2 regions of the Roseburia sp. 499 genome follow, and region 2 is predicted to be linked to the other one. Evidence: a T-box and tRNA genes for the amino acid it is inferred to sense, from the RefSeq annotation. Region 2 holds a T-box; the other holds one or more tRNA genes.
The links. A T-box is a leader RNA that pairs with one kind of tRNA and senses whether it is charged. The one in region 2 lies ahead of metG (methionine--tRNA ligase), so its partner is inferred to be a tRNA-Met.
Positions count from the first base shown of each region.

Region 1: it has a tRNA-Met gene. The T-box ahead of metG (methionine--tRNA ligase) is inferred to sense a tRNA for this amino acid. The anticodon was not compared.

Region 1 covers NZ_CP135164.1:1,992,475-1,998,977, forward strand. The annotation lists gene BIV20_RS09835 (DUF6774 domain-containing protein) at 1-71, shown strand, start outside; gene BIV20_RS09840 (hypothetical protein) at 136-603, opposite strand; gene BIV20_RS09845 (hypothetical protein) at 605-958, opposite strand; gene BIV20_RS09850 (hypothetical protein) at 1,019-1,237, opposite strand; gene BIV20_RS09855 (hypothetical protein) at 1,252-1,875, opposite strand; gene BIV20_RS09860 (hypothetical protein) at 1,885-2,772, opposite strand; gene BIV20_RS09865 (hypothetical protein) at 2,806-3,018, opposite strand; gene BIV20_RS09870 (hypothetical protein) at 3,039-3,317, opposite strand; gene BIV20_RS09875 (hypothetical protein) at 3,330-3,617, opposite strand; gene BIV20_RS09880 (hypothetical protein) at 3,646-4,059, opposite strand; tRNA gene BIV20_RS09885 (tRNA-Met) at 4,139-4,212, opposite strand; tRNA gene BIV20_RS09890 (tRNA-Val) at 4,227-4,299, opposite strand; gene BIV20_RS09895 (Cof-type HAD-IIB family hydrolase) at 4,492-5,364, shown strand; gene BIV20_RS09900 (phosphoribosylformylglycinamidine synthase) at 5,417-6,503, opposite strand, start outside.
Region 2 covers NZ_CP135164.1:3,051,417-3,057,919, reverse strand. The annotation lists gene BIV20_RS15050 (manganese efflux pump MntP) at 1-105, shown strand, start outside; gene BIV20_RS15045 (calcium/sodium antiporter) at 147-1,073, shown strand; gene BIV20_RS15040 (zinc ribbon domain-containing protein) at 1,089-1,475, shown strand; T-box leader at 1,533-1,772, shown strand; gene metG (methionine--tRNA ligase) at 1,816-3,786, shown strand; gene BIV20_RS15030 (diguanylate cyclase) at 3,881-5,542, shown strand; gene BIV20_RS15025 (TatD family hydrolase) at 5,532-6,311, shown strand; gene rsmA (16S rRNA (adenine(1518)-N(6)/adenine(1519)-N(6))-dimethyltransferase RsmA) at 6,331-6,503, shown strand, end outside.

The sequences.
Region 1 (6,503 bases), 1.1 Mb from region 2:
CACAACTTGGGGATTCTCTTGAGACGATTCTGGCACATGAAGCAGTGTGTATGAGAGATGATTCAGAATAAAAAAAGCCTATGATAACAGTATTTATATTGTTACCATAGGCATAATATCATTACATTTAATTCATTAATTACTTTCTTCTATTTGGCTCAAAATATCTTCGATTACCCTCAAAGTCATACGCATCAGAAATGGAGCATCTTGTAAATCACAACTAAAAGTCAAAAACAATTCCCTGCCTTCCATATTCATTATAGAAACTATATTGTATAAGTCTCGTGCAGGTGCGTTTGACTTGAACGTTAATATAGCAGCATTATGTGCCTTTCCCTTTTTCTCCAACAGCTCACCCATAACAAATCCTGGAGCCATACGCGCATAACTACTTTGATACTCTGCAATCCTCTTGCCAACCTGCTCTTTTTCCAATTCATTATTGTTTTTTACAATACCTAAAACTGCTTTTTTCTCCGGTTCTATAAATACACAATCAAATGTAATATTATTATAATACGTTCGGACTTCTTCTTCTGTCATAGTCCTGAATTCATCCGGCAATCTCACATTTATACCTTCATATAATATCTTTTCCATTCTATTTACTTGCCTCACAATCAGAGTCATCATATGTTAAACTTGCATCACTACTTCCGCTCTTTACTAACTTTCCTGTATCTGAATTGTAAATGTTGATAGCCACTCTCCAATCATCACTTCCTACACCTGAAAACAATTGGTAAGAGGCACATAACCATTCAGCATAAACAACATAACTTCCTGCTTTATCCCACGGAAGTTCCTGATTATAATAAACATCCACCTGCGTATATGAATCATTATGTTCTAAACGATAATTCTCGTCATATCCCTTTAACTGTTCTTGTAATTCTTCCAGCAATTCCCCTCTTGAAGTTAGCCAATATTCTTGTTGCCTTTTATTAATTTCCACTGTTATGGTTCCATCTTCATTTTCATAAATATCAAGGCAATTCCCACCGTCTTTCAGTTCCTAAATGGTTTCTTCCGCTGACTTTCCTGAAATATTGAGTGTTTTTTGAGATAGTTCTACTTTAACAATATCATCTTGGCTTTCTTCTTTCTGTCCAGAACTATCCTCAATTTTTAATTCTTTCTCCGTGCTTTTCCGCTGACCACATCCTACATTTGATATGCAAAGTACAAACGCCAGCAGTACTAGACCTATCCTATCTATCCACTTTTTTCTCATAAGTTAATCTCTCCCTATTTACTTGCCTCCCAATCAGAATTGTCGTATTCTAAATCAACATCACTATCTCCAGTTTTTACCAACTTTCCTGTGTCTGAATTATAAACATTGATTGTTACTTTCCAGCCTTCATTTTCTATTCCTGAAAACAATTGATATGATGCACATAGGAATTCAGCATATCTTACATAAACAATTGCTTTATCCGCAGGAAGTTCGAGATTATAATAAGCATCCACTTGGGTATAAGAATCATTATGCTCTAAACGATAGTTCTCATCATATTCTTTAAACTGTTCCTGTAACTCTTCCAATAATTCTCCTCGCGAAGTAATCCAATATTCTTGTTGTTCTTTGGTGATTTCTACTGTTACAGTTCCATCTTCATTTTTATAAACATCAAGACAATTCCCACCATCTTTAATTTCTTCTACTGTTTCCTCAGCTGTCTTTCCTGAAATGTTAATAAATTTGAGATCAAAATTCACCTTAATAATATCTTCTTCGTTCTTCTTGCTAACAACACTGTTCTTAACCTCTATATTTTCATCTTGTGTTTGACTATATCCACAACCTGAAATGCAAAGTGCAAGTACCAATATTAAAATACAACTGTTATTCATATATTTTCTTCTCATAATAACTCCTTACAACACACATAATCCCAAAGATGTTCCTCCTGTCGGTATCGCAAATATGAGGCCTCCTACAAACATGATTCCTCCTATTGCAAATACAACAGTCTCCCAATCATCATCCGTATTTTCAATCTTAGGTATCTCAACTACTTCTGGTTCATATACTGGAACTGGTGATGGAGTCCAACCATTATCATTGGTTTTCTCAATACCAATTGTAGAGGTAATAGTTCCTTTTCCAATTTCTGTTGCTACAGATTCCTCAAAAATTACTTTTTCAAAAGAAAATGATGTTTTTACAGTATATGTCGTATCTCCATCTGTATACGTTGCCATTCCTTCACAAGTACCATTAGCCCCAAATTTTATAGCACCTTTATCCGTCTCCGCAGAAACTTCTACATCTCCCCCCAATAACTCCCCACCAATTTCTATATTATCACCAATCTTACCAGAACCTGAAATCTCCTTAAGTTTCAGTCTCTGATCACTTATCACTAAATCAATGTCAATATCAGAATCATTATCATATTTTCCTGATACAGAATAATAGAGGGTTACATCCGGACCAATTGGAATTTCTATCTTCTCTCCAACTTTAATATTCGGAAGCACATCAATCACACCTGAAATCACTCTACTCAAAACATTTCTTAACTCTTCTTCATCTAAATTCTCTATATCTTCTTGTGTCAGTCCATTTTGACTTAAAATCAGTAGAATTTCCTTTGTTTTCTCATAATCTGTAAAATATGATGATAATCTTCCATTAATCTGGTCGATGCTAAACAATCCCATCGTCGGCTCTATAATCTGATTCAATTCTATAATTAGATTTGTGATAGATTCTAACTGGTTCTTGCATGCTGACATCCTCACTGCATAGCTGGAATCCACCTCTTTTACCTCATTAAAGATATTCTCAATTTCTTAAATTGTTGTATTATTTTTATCAATTACTTTTTTATGATATGCATTTACGTCATTGATATAATGCTGAATATCCAATGTTCCTATCCATGATTCAAAATCATACCATCGATCTCCAACCCAATCTGTAAAATCACACCATTTTTCACTTTCAACCTGAGAAACCAAACTAATTAATTCCTGTTTCGATGTTTCTGAAAAATCCCGTTTCATATTTTTATCCCCTTCTTATACTATTGTTCCCTCTTCATTTTCGTTGCCACTGCCTGATCGCTTTCCACGTAATTCTGCCTGGTATTCTCTAAAAATGATATTGTACTGGACATTAATCCACACATCCGCATATTCAAACCTACATACAGTCTGGCAATCTCTTCCAACTGACTCACAGTACCGCCGCCACCTACTACTGTCGGAGCATTCACTTCATTATTTAGCCAGTTACTCTTTAACGCTTTAAGCTCTGAAATCGAACTATCTAACGCATCAACATCAATGTTAATCTTCCCCATATTATAACCTCCCTAAAAAAGATACTCATCGGCATTATCTACCTGAGTCAAAAAATCATTTACCTGATTTTGGGCAATAACAGAAATCTCTTCTATTTGCTCATCCAGTTTTTTTACATATGTAATATAAACATCTAATGCCTCTGCCACTTCACCTTCTTTTATTGCATTACTCCTAACCTTTTCTACTGCTGCAATATAATCTTTCACCATGGTATTCAATGTTTGCCCCTGAGCGTAAAAATAATTTCCCATACTTTTACAATAATCATCATCAATTACTAATTCGTTTTCTGCCATTTTTTCTTCTCCTTATCCCTTACTTATACTACAAGTTTCTTAGTTGTGTCCTCCAATATGTAATTCTCTGTGTCCGATAATTTAATTTTCCTGATAAATCATCTAATTGCATATAAATTCTATCTAATTCTCTGGTAATAGTACCTTTTGCATCTTCTAGACCATTATACGCATTTATAAACTCAGTCCCATTAAGCAAATCATTCATTCCTGAATAATAACGTGATGCAATCTTTATTTGTGATACTCTACTAGAAACACTTGACAAACAGCGTTTTCTCGCATCTTGCCTTGAACCAAAATTAGTCTGGAGTGTTGTGAATTTATTTTTCAAACATTCCAGACTACTTATTTGTTCTTCCAGTTCTCTCATCTGACCCTGATAAGACTCTACTAACTCTTCATTATACCGTATATTACTTTTTATTTCCTGCTCTGTCACCCCCGTTTCCCCCTCTGTAATTTATTTTTGCTATTTTTTATAAAGCCTCGGAAAAATAATTTTCCGAGGCTTTCTTTCGTAGCGGAAGAGGGATTTGAACCCCCGACACCACGGGTATGAACCGTGTGCTCTCGCCAACTGAGCTATTCCGCCATTTTCAATATATATGGGACCTACAGGGCTCGAACCTGTGACCCTCTGCTTGTAAGGCAGATGCTCTCCCAGCTGAGCTAAGATCCCATATTTTTTCTGTCGTTCTTGACGACTGCTTGACTATTATATAATTATCTGGTGACAAAGTCAACCCCTTTTTTCAAAATTTTTGTAATTTTTTCATTTTTTTCTTTTTTTCTTTTATTCCAACAACTCTTTCCTTTTTCATGTTATACTATCTAACGTAATAAACGTATTTATATCGCCTGGAGGTATCTTATGAAAAACCGAATTCTACTTGCAGCACTTGACTTAGATGGAACTCTCTTTAATTCCAAAAGTTTAATTTCTGATAAAAATAAACAAGCTATTAAAGCAGCTTCTAACGCCGGTACCACTTTTGTCATTGCTACCGGAAGACCATATAGTGGCCTTCCTCTAGAAGATATGAAAGAACTCGGCATCCAATATGCCATTACTACCAATGGAGCCGCTGTCTACAAGGTTCCTGAGAAGGAATGTCTTTTGGAAAATTGTATGCCCTGGAAGGAAACCGCAGATCTGGTCGATGAACTGCTAACCCTTCCAATACACATGGATTTATTCCTACATGGAAGTGCTTACACTCCCGAAGTATGTAAAAAAGTCATTGAAACTGCAACGCACCTTCCAAAAGAATTGAAAGAATACATTTTATCCACCAGAACACTTATTCCTAATATTACAGAATTACTCCGTAACGAAAAGCAGGATGTCCAAAAAGTTACTATGAACTTTCCGGTTACAGAAGACAGTACTATTCTCTATCGAGACAAGGCTATGAAAATTTTAGACCGTTATCCCGATGTATGCTATCTCTCCGGTGGTTTTGGTAATCTGGAATTCACCAGAAAAGACATTTCCAAGGCAAAAGGACTTGCTTTCCTATGTGATTATCTGAATATTCCCATAGAGCAAACTCTTGCCTGTGGGGACAGCGAAAATGATTTAGACATTATTAAAGCCGCTGGTCTTGGCATTGCAATGGCAAATGCACCAGAACATGTAAAAGCAGAGGCAGATGAAATTGCTCCTTCCAATGACGAAGATGGTGTTGCTTCCATCATTGAAAAACGGATTTCATCAATGATTTTAGCTAAAAAGACCTTGTAGAAAGGATTCTCTCCTCTACAAGGTCTTTAAAAATTTCTTTTATTCTCAATTCCTACTTAAAGTAAGCAACTCCGCTTTCGAATATCTTCATATCCTGCTCTCCGTAAATATTAACAGCTACGCTGTCTCCTCTACGCTCGGAGTGAGCCATCTTACCAAGCACACGTCCATCCGGGCTGGTGATACCTTCGATTGCCATGTAGGAACCGTTTACGTTCCACTCTTCGTCCATAGTAGGCTGTCCAGCTTCATTTACATACTGGGTTGCTACCTGTCCGTTTGCAAACAGTTTATCCAACCATTCCTTCGGTGCAACGAAACGTCCTTCTCCGTGGGATGCAGGGTTACAATAGGTCTTTCCTAACTCTGCCTGTGCCAACCATGGGGACTTGTTGGTTACCACTTTGGTGTAAACCATCTTGGAGATGTGGCGACCAATGGTGTTGTAGGTCAATGTCGGTGAATCTTCTGTCTGCTGTCTGATTTCACCATACGGTACTAAACCTAACTTAATCAATGCCTGAAATCCGTTACAGATACCTAACATCAATCCGTCACGCTCCTGTAAGAGCTTGTTCACTGCTTCTGTCATCTTTGCATTACGGAATGCAGTTGCAAAGAACTTAGCACTTCCTTCCGGTTCATCTCCTGCGGAGAATCCACCTGGGAACATGATAATCTGAGACTGCTCAATTGCCTTTACAAATTCATCTACAGAATCACGGATATCTGCTGCATTCAAGTTCTTAAATACCTTAACGATTGCATTTGCTCCTGCACGCTCAAATGCCTTCGCACTATCGTATTCACAGTTGGTTCCCGGGAATACCGGAATAAATACGGTTGGCTTTGCTACTTTATTCTTGCAAACGTAAATGCTATCTGCCTTAAATACATCTGTCTTAACTTCTTCTTTTCCTTCTACTGCTACGGTCGGGAATACCTTTTCCAAAGTACCTGTCCATGCATTCAAAGCTTCCTCCATAGTGATTTCCATATCACCATAGATAAACTTCTGAACATCATTTACTTCACCGATTACCTTGCAGTATGCATCGCAGCCACAGCTATCACAACCCTTTGCAAATTCCTTCATAGCTGCTGCAACTGTTTCTTCTACCAATGCAACCTTATCTGCC
Region 2 (6,503 bases):
TTTGGAAGCAAGTACAAGAGTAAGGCAGAACTTGCCGGAGGAATCATATTGATATTGATTGGGCTTAAGATTTTGCTGGAACATTTAGGCATATTGAACTTTTAACTGGGAATAATACAAAATAACGAAAGAAAAGAGGAAAAGAGATGGATTACATTTTATTAGTAGTAGGATTTGTATTGTTGATTAAGGGTGCGGATTTTTTTGTAGACGGAAGTGCCAGTGTTGCAAAAAAATTGCGTGTGCCTACGATGATTATCGGAATGACAATCGTGGCTATGGGAACCAGTGCACCGGAATGTGCCGTCAGCATTGCTGCATCTGTAAAGGGAAGCAATACCATGGCAATCAGTAATGTAATAGGTTCTAATATTTTTAATTTGATGATTGTATGTGGAGCATGTGCATTATTTGCTCCTTTGGCAGTAAAAGTGTCTACGTTGAAACAGGAATTTCCACTATCTATTTTAGCAGCAATTCTTTTGGTTGGTATGGGATATTTGGGAATGAGTCTGAATCGGGTAGAAGGTGTCATCTTACTGGTTGTTTTTGCAGCGTTTCTGTTATGGATGGTGCTTGCTGCAATGAAGGCAAGAAACAATACAGAAGTAGAAGAGATTGAAACCCTTCCGGGATGGAAGTGCTTGATTTATATCATTGGAGGAATTATTGCCATCGTAATTGGTGGTGATTTAGTTGTAGATTCTGCTTCTAACATTGCAAAAGCATTTGGATTGAGTCAGACATTAATTGGTCTTACCGTTGTAGCATTCGGAACCTCTCTGCCGGAATTGGTAACTTCTCTTGTGGCTGCCAAAAAGGGTGAGACGGATATGGCGCTTGGAAATGTAATAGGTTCTAATATTTTCAATATTTTGTTGGTACTTGGAATTGCAGGAGCAGTTAGTCCGATGGTATTCTTGAATGAAAATTTGATAGATGCTATAATTCTAATAGTAGTAAGTATTCTGGTATGGATTTTTGCATGGAGTAAGAAAAAGCTAAATCGGATACACGGTATTATAATGATTTTGATATATGCGGCATATGTAGTATATATATGCATGCGTTAAAAAGGAGGAAGCGGTATGGACTTTTTTTCTAAATTAGGAGATACCATTTCAGCAACAGGAAAGGATGTTTCCAAAAAAGCAAGGGATTTGACAGGACTTGCAAAGCTGAATATGGATTTAAGAGCCAAAGAAGAATATATACTGAGACAGTACCAGGAAATTGGAAAACAATATTATGAACAGCATAAAGAAGATACAGAGTCAGCATTTGGGGAAATTGCTTTGATAAAAGAAGCGATGGAAGAAATGGAGGCCATCAAAGGTGAAATTGCAGAGCTGAAAGGGATGAAGAGATGTCAGTCCTGTGGGACACCATTGAATATAGACGATGTATTTTGTAAGAAATGCGGCGCAAAATATGAGGAGCCGGAAACAGAGGTATACGAAGGCGAAGTAGAGTAGAGAAGTCAAAGTATAACTTGACTTAAAAGAATTTCTGTGCTACATTTTAGAAATGAAGTAAACACTGAGAAGAAGAGAGTACACATGAAGGAATGGCAAAGAGAGTTCCGGTAGCTGAAAAGGGATACAGGAGAGCATGTGGAAGATGGCTTTGGAGTGGCATTGTCGAACCGGAAGGCTAGATAATGACGGGATCGCCTGTTATAGCGAAGAGTATGAAGGTACTTGTAGAGGTCTGTGTCGTGAGATACAGATAAAGAGAAGTGGTATCACGGACAATAATAGCCCGTCTTCTATGATTGTTTATCATAGAGGACGGGTTTTTTAGGAGGAAAAATTTATGTGTACAAAATGTAACAAAGGAAAATATTATATGACAACAGCAATTGCTTATACGTCAGGCAAACCGCATATTGGTAATACCTATGAAATCGTATTGGCAGATGCGATTGCAAGATATAAGCGTCAGGAAGGTTATGATGTTTATTTCCAGACAGGAACAGATGAACATGGACAGAAGATTCAGGAAAAGGCAGAGGCAGCAGGAATTACGCCAAAGGAATATGTCGATAATATAGCAGGTCAGGTAAAAGAAGTTTGGGATTTGATGGGAGCGTCTTATGACAATTTCATTCGTACTACAGATAAAGATCATGAAACTCAAGTAGCTAAAATTTTTAAAAAGTTATATGATCAGGGGGACATTTACAAAGGTTCTTATGAAGGCTTGTATTGTACTCCTTGCGAATCCTTCTGGACAGAGTCTCAGTTAGTGGATGGAAAGTGTCCGGACTGTGGAAGAGACGTGCAGCCTGCCAAGGAAGAGGCGTATTTCTTTAAAATGAGTAAATATGCAGATCGTTTGATTGAACATATCAATACACATCCGGATTTCATTCAACCGGTGTCCCGTAAGAATGAGATGATGAATAACTTCTTATTGCCGGGACTTCAGGACTTGTGTGTATCCAGAACATCATTCAGCTGGGGAATTCCGGTAGATTTCGATCCAAAGCATGTGGTTTATGTATGGTTGGATGCGTTGACCAACTATATTACTAAGATAGGATATGATGTAGATGGCAATTCTTCAGAGCTGTTCAATAAGAATTGGCCGGCAGACCTTCACTTAATAGGTAAGGATATTATTCGTTTTCATACGATTTACTGGCCGATTTTCCTGATGGCATTGGATTTACCACTTCCAAAACAGGTATTCGGACATCCGTGGCTGTTACAGGGCGATGGTAAAATGAGTAAATCCAAGGGAAATGTGTTGTATGCAGATGAACTGGTAGATATGTTTGGTGTAGATGCCATCCGTTATTTCCTGCTTCATGAGATGCCATTTGACAATGATGGCGTTATTTCCTGGGAGTTAGTAACAGAGCGAAGAAATTCTGATTTAGCGAATACGCTGGGGAATTTGGTAAACAGAACTGTTTCCATGAGTAACAAGTACTTTGATGGAGTAGTAACGGATGCAGGTGTAACCGATGCAGTTGATGAAGACTTGAAGAACGTGGTAACCGGAACTGTTGAAAAAGTTGCTGCCAAGATGGAAGAACTTCGTGTAGCAGATGCTATTACAGAGATATTTAATCTCTTCAAACGCTGTAATAAATATATTGATGAAACAACACCATGGATTCTGGCAAAAGAAGAAGCAGATAAGCCACGTCTTGCAACTGTTTTGTATAATCTGGTAGAAAGTATTTCTATCGGTGCTACACTGTTAAAGAGCTTTATGCCTCAGACCGCAGAAAAGATTCTGGCTCAGTTAAATGCAAAAGAAGTACCATACGAAAGCTTAGATACCTTTGGTCATTATGTTAGTGGAACAAAGGTTACAGAAGAACCGGAAATTCTTTTTGAACGTATGAAAGTAGAAGAAGTGATGGAAAAGGTGGCACAGTTACATCCGCAGAAAGAAGATGTATTAAAAGAAAAACAGGAAGAAATTGGAATAGATATTGAATCTAAGCCTGAAATAGAGTATGATGATTTCATGAGAATGCAGTTTCAGGTAGGAGAAGTTATTGCTTGTGAAGCGGTTGAAAAGTCAAAGAAGTTGCTTTGCTCTCAGGTGCGGATTGGCAGTCAGGTGAAACAGATTGTATCGGGAATTCGTAAGTTCTATACACCGGAAGAAATGGTAGGAAAGAAAGTAATGGTTCTGGTGAATCTGAAACCGGCAAAGCTAGCGGGAGTTTTATCCGAAGGAATGTTGCTCTGTGCAGAAGACGAAAATGGACAGCTTGCTCTGGTAGTGCCGGAGAAGAATATGCCTTCCGGAGCGGAAATTTGCTAGTAAGGGATAATTGAAAACATAAAACGTATTTAAGAGAGGAAAAGAAGTATGTCCTTCTTAAATACGTTTTTCTGTATAGAAAGGAATGTAGCCCATGGATTTTTCCAATTATCCAAGCGAAGTTAGAAAGATAACGGATAAAATATTGACACAGGGAGTAACAGAACCACAGGTTTGTCTGGAACTATGTCAAAGATTAATACAAAAAGGCAAGAAGGAAAATGATATTAATCTCTTAGGGTTTGGATATTACCATCTATCCAATGTTTATTTTACTCTGAATGATGATAAAAATTTTATAGAATGTTTGCAGTTAGGAATTGAATATCAGAAGGAAGCATCACAGTGGTCAATTTTGGTAAAGTCTTATAATTTTATGGGGGTTAGCGCTGCGAATCAAGGGAATGTAACAGTTGCTTTGGATCAGTATCTCTTAGGATTAAGGGTTGCGAAAAGGCATAATTGTGAATATGAGACAGCGATAATTTATAATAATCTGGGACAACTTTATGTATACTTGGAAGAATTTGAACGTGCGATACATTACCTTTTGGAATCGGAACAGTTGCTTCAGAAATTTCAGACAAATTCACACGCTAGGGAAAACCTTATTATGTTGTATACAATATTAGGGCATTGTTATCTGGAATTGGGAAAGATTTCGGAAGCAGAAGAAGCAGAGCAAAAGATGATAAAGCGTATGCAGGGAGAACAGCTGGAAAGTGTAGATATGCTGTTGATTCGTAGTTTTCAAGCCCAACTTCGCCATGCGCAGGGAAGAAACGAGGAATGCGAGCAGTATGTTGCAATGATTATGAAAAGTATGGGAGATGTTCAGACGTTTTTAGAGGCGTGGGAGGATATTCTTTGCTTTGGAGAATTCTTGTTCAGGCTGAAAAAGTATACGGAATTGGAACAGTTTTTTCAGAAAATGGAAGAGATGGTGGAACAGACCCAGATTACAAATTTAAAGATAAAGTTTTTATGTTTAAAAATCCGTTATTTTAAGGAGCAGAGAAACAGAAAGGAATATTTGGAGTCATGTGCAAAGCTTTATGAGTATAGAGAAGTACAGGATAAAGAAAACCTTGCTATGCTTCGTCGTTCAGCAGAGTTGCGATTTAGTCTGGAAGAGGCTATAGGAAAGGAAAAATTGCTTCGTAAGGAGACGAGCAGACTGCAGGAGAAGGCAGAGCGAGATGCTCTTACCAAGCTTCCGAATCGGTATCGCTTAAAAGTGTTTGCAGAAGAACTTTTTGAAAAGGCTTATCAGGCTCAGAATACTTTTGGAATAGAAATTCTGGACGTGGATTATTTTAAACAGTATAATGATGGATATGGACATCAAAAGGGGGATGAATGTCTAAAGGTTATTGGAGAAGCCTTGCGTCAGATGATGGAGAATGATAATGATGTTTTCTGTACACGATATGGTGGAGATGAGTTTGTAATTATTTATTATGGAAAATCGGATGAAGAAATTTTGCATCAGGCAGTGCTTTTGAGAAAACGCATTTTAGAGAAGCAAATTTTACATGATTACTCTCCGGAGAGAAAGGTTGTTACTATATCTCAGGGAATTCACAATACCGTGCCAAGAGAGCAAAAGGGGGTGTGGGAGTATCTTCATTCTGCAGACAAAGCGCTATATCAGGCAAAAAAATATAGAAAGAACAGCGTCTGTATGAGGTATGAGAAGGAAAATGACTTAATAGATACGGTTGTTCTGGCAAGTAGGAGAAAAAATGATATTTGAAAGTCATGCACATTATGATGACAAGCAGTTTGATAGTGACAGAGAGCAGCTGTTGTCATCCATGAAGGAAAATGGAATTGAAACAATTATAAATGTAGGTTCTGATTTTCGTGGTTCGAAGGATACGGTAGAACTTGCGAAAAAGTATGATTTTATTTATGGAGCTATCGGGATTCATCCAAGCGACATTAGTGATTTGAATCAGGAGACATGCCAGTGGCTGGAGGAAAATGCAGCACTGGAAAAGGTGGTAGCAATCGGAGAAATTGGACTGGATTATTACTGGGATAAAGAGGAAGAAGTTCAAAAGGCACAGCGGTATTGGTTCGAGTGGCAGATGAAGCTGGCGGAGAAAGCGAACCTTCCGGTGATTATTCATTCCAGAGATGCGGCAGAAGATACATTAAAGTTAATGAAAGAGATTCATGCAGAACAGATTCCGGGTGTGATACACTGTTTTTCTTATTCCAGAGAAATGGCGGAAGAATATGTGAAAATGGGGTACTATATTGGAATTGGTGGAGTAGTAACCTTTAAAAATGCAAAGAAATTGAAAGAGGTAGCTGCAAACGTACCATTGGAACGAATACTGTTAGAAACTGATTGCCCATATCTTGCACCGGAACCGCATCGTGGAAGTCGTAATTCTTCTTTGAATTTACCTTATGTAGCAGCAGAAATTGCACGAATTCGGGAGATTACACCGGAGGAAGTGATAGAAGTTACGAAAAGGAATGCGGAGCGTCTCTTTTTTGGAAGTGTAAAATAGGAATAGAACAGGAGCGATTATGGCAACATTAGGAAATCCACAGAATACCATAGCGGTATTACAAAAATATAATTTTAATTTTCAGAAAAAGTTTGGGCAAAATTTTTTGATTGATACAAGAGTGTTGGAACGTATTATTGCAGCAGCCGGTGTGACGAAAGAGGACTTTGTATTGGAAATTGGACCGGGAAT